Linked DNA regions of Kitasatospora fiedleri. The protein of the gene in region 1 binds, or shares a complex with, the protein of each later gene. Links are inferred from orthologs where the notes say so. Each region holds a gene or a part of one and is shown on either strand. Other genes may lie near its edges. The genes, in order: rpsG and tig.

Evidence for each region.
Region 2: the proteins of rpsG (region 1) and tig are in contact, whole or in part, in a crystal structure (PDB 3GTY), measured with the Thermotoga maritima proteins. The link is inferred for Kitasatospora fiedleri from one-to-one orthologs. Residues at the interface, in WP_004081843.1 of Thermotoga maritima: Lys34, Lys52, Lys55, Glu59, Arg62, Gln63, Glu66, Asn67, Lys69, Val71, Arg95, Ala109, Lys110, Lys111, Gly112, Arg113, Pro114, Glu117, Glu121, Ile124, Ala125, Tyr127, Asn128, Asn129, Thr130, Gly131, Lys135, Asp139, Arg142, Met143; in WP_004081061.1 of Thermotoga maritima: Glu122, Val124, Val129, Leu130, Tyr133, Glu188, Gly259, Ile262, Tyr263, Glu266, Ser270, Glu273, Gln274, Glu277, Arg308, Gln311, Ile312, Ser315, Tyr316, Glu325, Arg329, Arg336, Leu363, Phe366, Trp367, Arg373, Leu377, Arg381, Leu384, Glu387.

What each region holds. Positions count from the first base shown.
Region 1 is NZ_OX419519.1:3,207,127-3,212,682, reverse strand. What follows is about bases 955-3,669. They hold rpsG (30S ribosomal protein S7), read left to right. Parts: upstream 955-1,934; coding sequence 1,935-2,405; downstream 2,406-3,669. Other genes in these bases: fusA (elongation factor G), read left to right, coding at 2,445-3,669; rpsL (30S ribosomal protein S12), read left to right, coding at 1,561-1,932; QMQ26_RS14790 (DUF2142 domain-containing protein), read left to right, coding at 955-1,265. Also shown: more of QMQ26_RS14790, read left to right, coding at 1-954; more of fusA, read left to right, coding at 3,670-4,550; tuf (elongation factor Tu), read left to right, coding at 4,755-5,556.
Region 2 is NZ_OX419519.1:2,599,240-2,604,989, reverse strand. What follows is about bases 1,898-4,806. They hold tig (trigger factor), read left to right. Parts: upstream 1,898-2,606; coding sequence 2,607-4,007; downstream 4,008-4,806. Other genes in these bases: QMQ26_RS12120 (ATP-dependent Clp protease proteolytic subunit), read left to right, coding at 4,242-4,806; QMQ26_RS12140 (M23 family metallopeptidase), read left to right, coding at 1,898-1,912. Also shown: QMQ26_RS12145 (hypothetical protein), read left to right, coding at 191-385; more of QMQ26_RS12140, read left to right, coding at 914-1,897; more of QMQ26_RS12120, read left to right, coding at 4,807-4,871; QMQ26_RS12115 (ATP-dependent Clp protease proteolytic subunit), read left to right, coding at 4,916-5,578. UniProt on the Bacillus subtilis protein: Involved in protein export. Acts as a chaperone by maintaining the newly synthesized protein in an open conformation. Functions as a peptidyl-prolyl cis-trans isomerase.

The DNA.
Region 1 (5,556 bases):
CCCCGAAGATCGGCTCCGGCGGCCCGACCGTCCAGGTCACCACCGCGGCCGGCCGCTACCACCCGGCCTACTACCTGTACGCCGGACTGCCCAGCCTGGTCACCGACGGCCCGACCGCGCTCTACCTGATGCGCCTGCTGTCGGCGGTGCTCTGCGCCGCCCTGCTGGCCAGCGCGATGGTCACCGCCGCGGAGTGGCGCAGCCGACGGCCCGCGATGACCGGCCTGCTGGTCGCCGCGACCCCGACGGCGCTGTTCCTGGCCGGCATGGTCAACCCCAGCGGCGGCGAGATCGCGGCGGGCATCCTGGTCTGGTCGGCGATGCTGGCGATGCTGCGCTCGCCCGACCCGCTGCTGCTCAACCGCCGGCTGGCCCGGCTCGGCATCGGCGGCCTGGTGCTGATCAACATCCGTCCGCTGGGCCTGCTCTGGTTCGCCGGCGCGGCCGTCGTCGGCCTGCTGGTGCACCGCCGCGGGGCGCTGCGCCCGCTGCTGCGCCGCAAGGCGCTGTGGGGCTGGACGGTGCTGCTCGGGACCGCCTCGGTCGGGGCGCTGCTCTGGTCCCGCAGCCACCCGGACCACTCGGTGATCACGCTCCCGCCCTGGTACAACTCGCCCGCCGTCGCGGCCAAGGACGCGTTCGGCAACAGCATGGACTACATCCACCAGATGATCGGCTGGTTCGGCTGGCTGGACACCAAGCCGACGGTCTTCACCTGGGTGGTGTGGACCGCGGCGATCGGCCTGCTCGCGGTGCTGACGGTGGTGCTGGGCCGCCGCCGGGACGCCCTCTCGGCGGTCCTGGTCGCGCTCGGCATCGTGCTCGCCCCACCGCTCGCCCAGGCCGCCCAGTACCACCTCGGCCCGGTCTGGCAGGGCCGCTACCTGATGCCCTTCGCGGTCGGCCTGCCGCTGCTGTGCGGCGCCGTGCTGGCCGACCGGACGGCCTCCGGCGGCCCCGCGCTGCCCTGGCGCCGGCTCACCGCGACGGTGGTGCTCCCGCTGGCCCTGGCCAACCTGGCGGCCTTCTACTGGACGCTGCGCCGCTTCGTGGTCGGCACCGGCGGCTCGCTGTTCAACCGGCACGCGCACTGGCTGCCCCCGGGCGGCTGGGTGGTGTGGACCGCGCTGTACGCGCTGGCCGCGCTGCTGCTGGTCGTCCCGGCGTTCGCCTCCGACCACGCCGGCACCCCGTCCGCCGGGCGCCGCGCCGGACGCCGCCACCGGCTGCGCGCCGACGGCCCGCCGCTGGCGGCCGTGGACTGATCTACGGGCCCGCGCAACCGGGCGCACTCCATTTGTTTTGACCGCCGCCTGTGCGCTAGGTACGCTCTGACCTTGTGCCTGGGGTGTGCCCGGGTCCTTGTGCGTGCCAGCAGATCGGCCGCCGCAGCGGAGACTCCACCCGCTCGGTGTGCGCCGTAGCCGCAGCGCAGCTCATGGGATTCCGCGATTCTTCCCCGAAGAAGGCCCAACACACCCGACCGCGTGGGTCGGAGAGTGCGGGGCCACACCGCAGGTTAGTTCCACCGAGCCTTGGCACACAGAAAACGGAGAAACGGTGCCTACGATCCAGCAGCTGGTCCGAAAGGGCCGGCAGGACAAGGTCCAGAAGACCAAGACCCCCGCGCTTGAGGCATCGCCCCAGCGCCGCGGTGTCTGCACGCGTGTGTACACGACCACCCCGAAGAAGCCGAACTCGGCTCTCCGCAAGGTCGCCCGTGTGCGCCTCACCAGCGGGATCGAGGTCACCGCTTACATTCCGGGCGAGGGCCACAACCTGCAGGAGCACTCCATCGTGCTCGTGCGTGGCGGTCGCGTGAAGGACCTGCCGGGTGTGCGTTACAAGATCATCCGCGGCGCTCTTGACACCCAGGCTGTCAAGAACCGCAAGCAGGCCCGCAGCCGCTACGGCGCCAAGAAGGAGAAGTAAGAATGCCTCGTAAGGGCCCCGCCCCGAAGCGCCCGGTCATCATCGACCCGGTCTACGGCTCCCCGCTGGTGACCTCGCTGGTCAACAAGATCCTGCTGCACGGCAAGCGCTCCACCGCCGAGCGGATCGTCTACGGCGCCCTCGAGGGCGTCCGCGAGAAGACCAGTGCCGACCCGGTGATCGCGCTCAAGCGCGCGCTGGAGAACGTCAAGCCGACCCTCGAGGTCAAGTCCCGCCGCGTCGGCGGCGCCACCTACCAGGTGCCGGTCGAGGTCCGTCCGGGCCGCGCCAACACCCTGGCGCTGCGCTGGCTGGTCGGCTACTCCCGCGCCCGTCGCGAGAAGACCATGACCGAGCGTCTGCTCAACGAGATCCTCGACGCCAGCAACGGCCTGGGCGCTTCCGTGAAGCGTCGCGAGGACACCCACAAGATGGCCGAGTCCAACAAGGCCTTCGCGCACTACCGCTGGTAGTCCGAACCCCGTCACTAGACAGAGAGAGAACGAGCCACCATGGCTGCAACCTCCCTTGACCTCGCCAAGGTCCGCAACATCGGGATCATGGCGCACATCGACGCGGGCAAGACCACCACCACCGAGCGGATCCTGTTCTACACGGGTGTCTCGTACAAGATCGGTGAGGTCCACGACGGCGCTGCCACGATGGACTGGATGGAGCAGGAGCAGGAGCGCGGCATCACCATCACGTCGGCCGCGACGACCTGTCACTGGACCCTCGACGGTGTCGACAACACCATCAACATCATCGACACCCCGGGCCACGTCGACTTCACCGTCGAGGTGGAGCGCTCGCTGCGCGTGCTCGACGGTGGCGTGACGGTGTTCGACGGCGTCGCCGGTGTCGAGCCCCAGTCCGAGACCGTGTGGCGGCAGGCCGACCGGTACGGCGTCCCGCGGATCTGCTTCATCAACAAGCTGGACCGCACGGGCGCCAACTTCTTCTTCTGCGTGCAGACCATCGTGGACCGCCTCGGCGCCACCCCGCTGGTCATGCAGCTGCCGATCGGCGCCGAGGGTGACTTCACCGGCGTCGTCGACCTGGTGAAGATGAAGGCCCTGGTCTACTCGGCCGACGCGCCCAAGGGCGAGATGTACGACACCGTCGACATCCCGGCCGACCTCGCCGAGCAGGCCGCGGAGTACCGCGAGGCCCTGATCGACACCGTGTCGAACGTCAGCGACGAGGTGATGGAGCTCGCCCTGGAGGGTGAGGACATCCCCGAGGAGCTGATCGTCGCCGCGATCCGCAAGGGCACGCTGAACTCGGACTTCACCCCGATCTTCTGCGGCTCGGCGTTCAAGAACAAGGGCGTCCAGCCCCTGCTCGACGCGGTGGTGAAGTACCTGCCGTCGCCCCTCGACATCGAGGGCATCGAGGGCACCAAGCCGAACAACCCCGACGAGAAGATCGTCCGCCAGGCCTCGGACGACGAGCCGCTCGCCGCGCTCGCGTTCAAGATCATGTCGGACCCGCACCTGGGCAAGCTCACCTTCGTCCGCGTGTACTCCGGCCGCCTGGAGTCCGGCACCTCGGTGCTGAACTCCGTCAAGGGCAAGAAGGAGCGCATCGGCAAGATCTACCGCATGCACGCGAACAAGCGTGAGGAGATCGACTCGGTGGGCGCCGGCGACATCATCGCCGTGATGGGCCTCAAGCAGACCACCACCGGTGAGACGCTGTCCGACGAGAAGAACCCGGTCATCCTGGAGTCCATGGACTTCCCGGCCCCGGTCATCCGCGTCGCGATCGAGCCCAAGTCCAAGGGCGACCAGGAGAAGCTGGGTGTCGCCATCCAGCGCCTGGCCGAGGAGGACCCCTCCTTCCAGGTCAACACCGACGAGGAGACCGGCCAGACGATCATCGCCGGCATGGGCGAGCTGCACCTCGAGGTGCTGGTCGACCGCATGCGCCGCGAGTTCAAGGTCGAGGCCAACGTCGGCAAGCCGCAGGTGGCGTACCGCGAGACGATCCGCAAGGCCGTCGAGCGCATCGACTACACGCACAAGAAGCAGACCGGTGGCTCCGGCCAGTTCGCGAAGATCCAGATCGCGATCGAGCCGCTGGAGTCCGGCGAGGGCTACGAGTTCCTCAACAAGGTCACCGGTGGCCGCGTGCCGCGGGAGTACATCCCGTCGGTCGACGCCGGCTGCCAGGAGGCCATGGAGTTCGGCGTGCTCGCCGGCTACCCGCTCCAGGGCGTCCGCGTGACCCTGCTCGACGGTGCGGCGCACGACGTCGACTCGTCCGAGCTCGCGTTCAAGATCGCCGGTTCCATGGCGTTCAAGGAAGGTGCCCGCAAGGCGTCGCCGGCTCTGCTCGAGCCGATGATGGCCGTCGAGGTCACCACCCCCGAGGACTACATGGGCGACGTGATCGGCGACATCAACTCCCGCCGTGGCCAGATCCGGGCCATGGAGGAGCGTCACGGTGCCCGCGTCGTCAAGGCGCTGGTGCCGCTCTCCGAGATGTTCGGCTACGTCGGTGACCTGCGCAGCAAGACCTCCGGTCGCGCGAGCTACTCGATGCAGTTCGACTCGTACGCCGAGGTTCCGCGGAACGTGGCGGACGACATCATCGCCAAGGCCAAGGGCGAGTGACGTCCCGGCAATCGGGATGAAACGCACCCTTTAGGCTAGAAGGAGGGCACCCGGGCGAGACCCGTCCGGGTTCCACCCGGGAGCCCTCCGGCACCCCCACCCGCGGGACGGCGTCGGGGCGCGACACCAGCGCCCCGTGCCAACAACCCGATCCAGACCAACTGACGTCGTACGGCGTACAGAACTGTCCTCAGGAGGACTGCAGTGGCGAAGGCGAAGTTCGAGCGGACGAAGCCCCACGTCAACATCGGCACCATCGGTCACATCGACCACGGTAAGACCACGCTGACCGCGGCGATCACCAAGGTGCTGCACGACGCTTACCCGGAGATCAACCCCTTCACGCCGTTCGACCAGATCGACAAGGCGCCGGAAGAGCGCCAGCGTGGCATCACCATCTCCATCGCGCACGTCGAGTACCAGACCGAGGCGCGTCACTACGCCCACGTCGACTGCCCGGGTCACGCGGACTACATCAAGAACATGATCACCGGTGCGGCCCAGATGGACGGTGCGATCCTCGTCGTCGCCGCCACCGACGGCCCGATGCCGCAGACCAAGGAGCACGTCCTCCTGGCCCGCCAGGTCGGCGTCCCCTACATCGTCGTCGCCCTGAACAAGGCCGACATGGTGGACGACGAGGAGATCCTGGAGCTCGTCGAGCTCGAGGTCCGCGAGCTCCTCTCCGAGTACGAGTTCCCGGGCGACGACCTGCCGGTCGTCCGCGTCTCGGCGCTGAAGGCGCTCGAGGGCGACAAGGAGTGGGGCGAGAAGCTCCTCGGCCTGATGGCCGCCGTCGACGAGGCGATCCCGACCCCGGAGCGCCTGGTCGACCAGCCGTTCCTGATGCCGATCGAGGACGTCTTCACGATCACCGGTCGTGGCACCGTCGTCACCGGCCGCATCGAGCGCGGCATCCTCAAGGTCAACGAGACCGTCGACATCATCGGCATCAAGACCACCAAGACCACCACCACGGTCACCGGTATCGAGATGTTCCGCAAGC
Region 2 (5,750 bases), 610 kb from region 1 along the record:
GCGAAAATCAGTCCCACCACCCGGGTTGGGGCCCCCGGTGACGGGGCAAGTCCTTTACGCAGTCCGCACGAGCGACCACACTGAGTCCGGATGGAGTGGTGGGGACACGGGGGGCAGGGGCCGGTTTCCGCCTGGAGCCGTCGCCGGTTCCGACCTGAACCCCCGCCATGAATCGAGGAAGTGAGTCCCGGTGGCCTTCTCCGTCTCCGCCCTTGTCCTGTTCGGCGTCATCGTCTTCATCTTCATCCGCAACAAGCAGCTGAAGGGCGGACACGCCATCATCGCCGCGCTGTTCGGATTCATGCTCAGCCAGTCGACCATGGCCGGGCCGATCCAGCAGTTCCTCAACTCGATCTCCAAGGCCATCTCCGGCATCGCGGGCTGACCACCCCGTCCGGCCTCGGGGAGCACGTTCCGACGGGCGGAGGCACCCCCGTTCCGGACCGCGTCGCTGCCCGCGGGTGACCAGGCTCACCCGACCCGTCACGCCAGGTCAGCGCCCAGGTGCACGCAGTGGCCGACGTCGCCCGCTGTGTGCGGTTCGTGGGCGCACCGTCATGATCCCGTACGCGCACCGCAGCCCGTCGTCGGCGGAGCGTGACCTGGCGTACCGTCAGCCCCCTCCCGAGCACGGGAACGGGGCTCTTCGGCGCTTGCCAGCTCCGCGAGCCGTGGGTTTTGCTTCCTCCGCAGCCCGGACATCGGCCGGGCTGGCCATCGAGCGGAACGCCTAGTCCTGCCGCCGTTCGGTGCCGACCAGACACCACGCCACGGCAGGAGCGGGGGAACCACAGGTAGTACGCCGGGCCCGGAACGCACGGGACGGCTCGGGGTGAAGCCGCGGAGACGCGGCCGGGCAACTCTCGCCCGAACCCGACAGCTCACCTCGTAGGCGTCGGAGAGGAACAGCTTCATGTCCGTCCAGGGCAAGCACCGCAAGCCGCGCCTGACCACCATCGCCCGCATCGCCATCGCCGCCGGCGTGGTGGGTGCCGCGGTCGGCCTCCCGGTCTCCGCCGCCTCCGCGCACGGCACCGCCGACCACCAGGACGGCGGCCGCCAGTGGGCCAACGTCTCGGTCGACGCCACCCCCGTCGCCGACACCACCGGCCACCCCGCCGGTGACGCCGCCGCGCAGACCTACAAGGTCGCCGCCGGCGACACCCTCTCGAAGATCGCCACCGCGAAGAACGTGGACGGCGGCTGGGAGAAGCTCTACCAGGACAACCGCGCGGTCATCGGCGGCAACCCGAACCTGATCTACCCCGGCCAGCAGCTGGCCGTCAACGGCCAGGCCGCCCCGGCGACTTCGGCCACCACCTCCTCGGACGCCGCGGCCACCGCCGCCGCCCCGAAGGCGCAGGCCAAGACCGAGGCCCCGGCTCCGGCCAAGACCGAGGTCAAGACCAAGACCGAGGCCAAGACCGAGAAGTCGTCCGCGGCGAAGTCGTCGACCGCCACCGCCTCCACCGGTTCGAGCAGCGCCGGCTCCGCCGCGAGCTCCTCCTCCGGCTACGTCGCCCCCGCGCCGGGCAGCGTCACCACCGGTTACAAGGTGGCGGGCTCCAGCTGGTCCAGCGGCTACCACACCGGCATCGACTTCCCGGTCTCCACCGGCACCAGCCTGAAGGCGATCGCCAACGGCACCGTGGTCTCGGCCGGCAACGGCGGCGCCTACGGCAACCAGGTCGTCATCAAGCTCGCCGACGGCAAGTACGCCCAGTACGCGCACCTCTCCTCGATCTCCGTCTCGGCCGGCCAGTCCGTGACGGCGGGGCAGCAGATCGGCCTGTCCGGCGCCACCGGCAACGTCACCGGCCCGCACCTGCACTTCGAGATCCGCACCACCCCGGACTACGGCTCCGACATCGACCCGGTCGCCTACCTGGCGGCCCACGGCGTCAACGTCTGATCCCCGGCACCACCCCCCGGAGGCCCCGCGCGACCTACCGCGCGGGGCCTCCGGGCCGTCCGCGGGGCGGGAGCGCGCGGGACCGGTGCGCCGGAGGGGGAACGGCGACGGCCCCGACCGCTGGGCGGTCGGGGCCGTCGGCCTCGTGGAGCGGGTGACGAGAATCGAACTCGCGTGACCAGTTTGGAAGACTGGGGCTCTACCATTGAGCTACACCCGCAGGGAAGCGCCCTCCGCCACCGTGCGGTGGTGAGGACTGGCCCAGCGTACCTGGTCGGGTCGGTGGATTGCACGCTCCTTCCCGTTGTCGGCTCGTCCTCGGCTCGTCGATATCGCCCCGGTCGGGGGCGGGTCGACGTGTACTCTTCTGCTCGGCACCACGGGGTGTGGCGCAGGTTGGTAGCGCGTCCGCTTTGGGAGCGGAAGGCCGTCGGTTCGAATCCGGTCACCCCGACCGTGTGCGGCAGGGTCTCGTCGGCGGGCGGGGCCCTGTTGTCGTTGCGGCCCCGTCGTCGCCGCGGCCCGCCGCCGTGGTTCCGCCGCCGTGGTTCCGGGCCCCCGGGCTCCCAGCCCCCGGTGCCGGGCACAGCCGCTTTCGTGGTACCGGTAGGATGGATCGCTGGCGGTAGTACGGACAGCAATGCAGCCCCAACCGCCTATCGCCCTGACCGCAAGCCCCCTAGGAGACCCAACCGTGAAGAGCGCCGTCGAGACTCTGAACCCCACCCGGGTTCGACTCACCGTCGAGGTGCCCTTCGAGGAGCTCAAGCCCAGCCTCGACGCGGCGTACAAGAAGATCAACCAGCAGGTCACCGTTCCGGGCTTCCGCAAGGGCAAGATCCCGAACAAGGTGATCGACCAGCGCTTCGGTCGTGGCGCGGTGCTGGAGGAGGCCGTCAACGACGCGCTTCCGCGCTTCTACACGCAGGCAGTCGACGAGGGCCAGATCGACGTTCTGGGCCAGCCCGACATCACCGAGATCGAGGGTGTCGAGAACCTGGCGGACGGCGGGGACCTCAAGTTCACCGCCGAGGTCGACGTGCGCCCCGAGGTCACCCTGCCCGACTTCTCCGAGATCGCCGTCGTGGTCGACCCGATCGAGGTCGGCGACGAGGACGTCGAGAAGTCGCTGGAGCAGCTGCGCGAGCGCTTCGCCTCCGTCAAGGACGTCGAGCGCGCCGCCGGCGAGAACGACATCGTGGTGATCGACCTGGAGGCCAAGGTCGACGGTGAGGTGCCGGAGGACGGCACCGCCACCGGCGTGAGCTACGAGATCGGCTCCGGCCGCCTGCTGGACGGCATCGACGAGGCCGTGGTCGGCCTGTCCGCCGGTGAGTCCAAGACCTTCACCACCACCCTCAAGGGCGGCACCCAGGTCGGCAAGGACTCCGAGGTCACCGTCACCGTGACCACCGTCCAGGAGAAGGAACTCCCGGCCCTGGACGACGAGTTCGCGCAGCTGGCGAGCGAGTTCGACACCCTCGAGGAGCTCCGCGCCGACTCCGTCAAGCGCCTTGAGCGGATGAAGGAGTTCGACCAGGCCACCCAGGCCCAGGAGAAGGTCCTCGACGAGCTGCTCTCGCGGGTCGAGATGGACTACCCGGAGAAGCTGCTCGCGGACGAGATCGGCACCCGCAAGCACAACCTGGAGCACCACCAGCTGGAGCCGATGGGCCTGACCCTCGACACCTACCTCGCCTCCCAGGACAAGTCCCGCGAGGACTACGAGAAGGAGACCGAGGAGCAGGCGAAGAAGGGCATCAAGACCCAGTTCGTGCTGGACCAGATCGTCAAGAACGAGGAGCTGGGCGTCAACCAGGAGGAGCTCACCGAGCACCTCGTCCGCCGCGCCGCCGGTTCCGGCCTCACCCCGGACCAGTTCGCCCAGCAGGTCGTCCAGGGCGGCCAGGTGCAGCTGCTGGTCGGCGAGGTCGCCCGCGGCAAGGCGCTGGCCCTGGTGGTCGAGGCCGCCAAGGTGACCGACACCAACGGCGAGACCGTCTCCTTCGAGGACGAGGAGGAGGAGACCACCGAGGCCGCCGAGTCCACCGAGGCCGCCGCGGAGGAGACCTCCGAGGAGTCCGCCGGGGCCTGAGCCCCGTGACCGTCGGCCACCGACGGTGAAGTCAGACCGGGAACGGGCCCGGACGCCGCACGGCGTCCGGGCCCGTTCGCGTGCCCCACGGGTCCGGCCCGCTCACCCTGCGCTCACAGCGAACAGTTCTGCGTGGGGGATTCAGCGGCGGGGCCTGCGCGTTAGGGTCGGTGGACAGCGACACACACGCAGATCGACTGAGCAGGTGGCTAAGTGACGTTCCCGCAGATGCAGATGCCTGGCCCGATGGCACCGCACGCCGCCGGCGGCGACGTGGGTGGCGGCCTGGGCGACCAGGTCTACAACCGGCTGCTCAACGAGCGCATCATCTTCCTCGGCCAGCAGGTCGACGACGACATCGCCAACAAGATCACCGCCCAGCTGCTGCTGCTCGCGGCGGACCCCGAGAAGGACATCTACCTCTACATCAACTCCCCGGGTGGATCCATCTCGGCCGGCATGGCGATCTACGACACCATGCAGTACATCAAGAACGACGTGGTCACCATCGCGATGGGCATGGCGGCGTCGATGGGCCAGTTCCTGCTGACCGCGGGCGCCAAGGGCAAGCGCTTCTCGCTGCCGAACGCCAACATCCTGATGCACCAGCCCTCCGCGGGCCTCGGCGGCTCCGCCACCGACATCCGGATCCAGGCCGAGCAGCTGCTGCGCACCAAGAAGCGGATGTCGGAGCTGATCGCCTTCCACAGCGGCCAGTCCTTCGAGCAGATCACCCTGGACTCCGACCGCGACCGCTGGTTCACGCCGGAGGAGGCCAAGGCGTACGGCCTGATCGACGAGATCATGCACAGCGCCGCGGACGTCCCGGGCGGCGGCGGCACCGGCGCCGGCCTGGCCGGCTGACCGGCATCGGAACCCTGACCGCACGCTTCGGAGGACCAGAAACCATGAACATCCCCAGCCTGTCCGGTGCCAAGGCCCGCCTGGAGGACATGCGCGCCGAGGGCCGCTACATCGTCCCGCGGTTCGTCGAGCGCACCTCGCAGGGCATCCGCGAGTACGACCCGTACGCCAAGCTGTTCGAGGAGCGCATCATCTTCCTCGGCTCGCAGGTGGACGACGTCTCGGCGAACGACATCATGGCGCAGCTGATCTGCCTGGAGTCGATGGACCCGGACCGGGACATCTCGCTCTACATCAACTCGCCCGGCGGCTCGTTCACCGCGCTGACCGCGATCTACGACACCATGCAGTTCGTGAAGCCGGACATCCAGACGGTCTGCATGGGCCAGGCGGCCTCGGCCGCCGCGGTGATCCTGGCCGCCGGCACCCCCGGCAAGCGCCTCGCGCTGCCGAACGCCCGCATCCTGATCCACCAGCCGTACACCGAGACCGGCCGCGGCCAGGTGTCGGACCTGGAGATCCAGGCCAAGGAGATCTTCCGGATGCGCGAGCAGCTGGAGAACATGCTGGCCAAGCACTCCAGCAAGGACGTCGAGCAGGTCCGCGAGGACATCGAGCGCGACAAGATCCTCACCGCCGAGGAGTCGCTGGAGTACGGGCTGATCGACCAGATCGTCTCGACCCGGAAGAACTCGTACACCGACTGACCTTCCCGCCCCGGGGCGGTGCGTACGTGACGTACGCCCCGCCCCGGGGCGTTCCGGTCCTGGCGTCCGTCCCGCACAATGGCAGTCGGGTCATGCGCCCGCGACGGCATCTGTTCGGTATCAATTCGCCCAGGGCGTAGGGCAGACCGGTCGAAGTCGGCGGAAACGACGG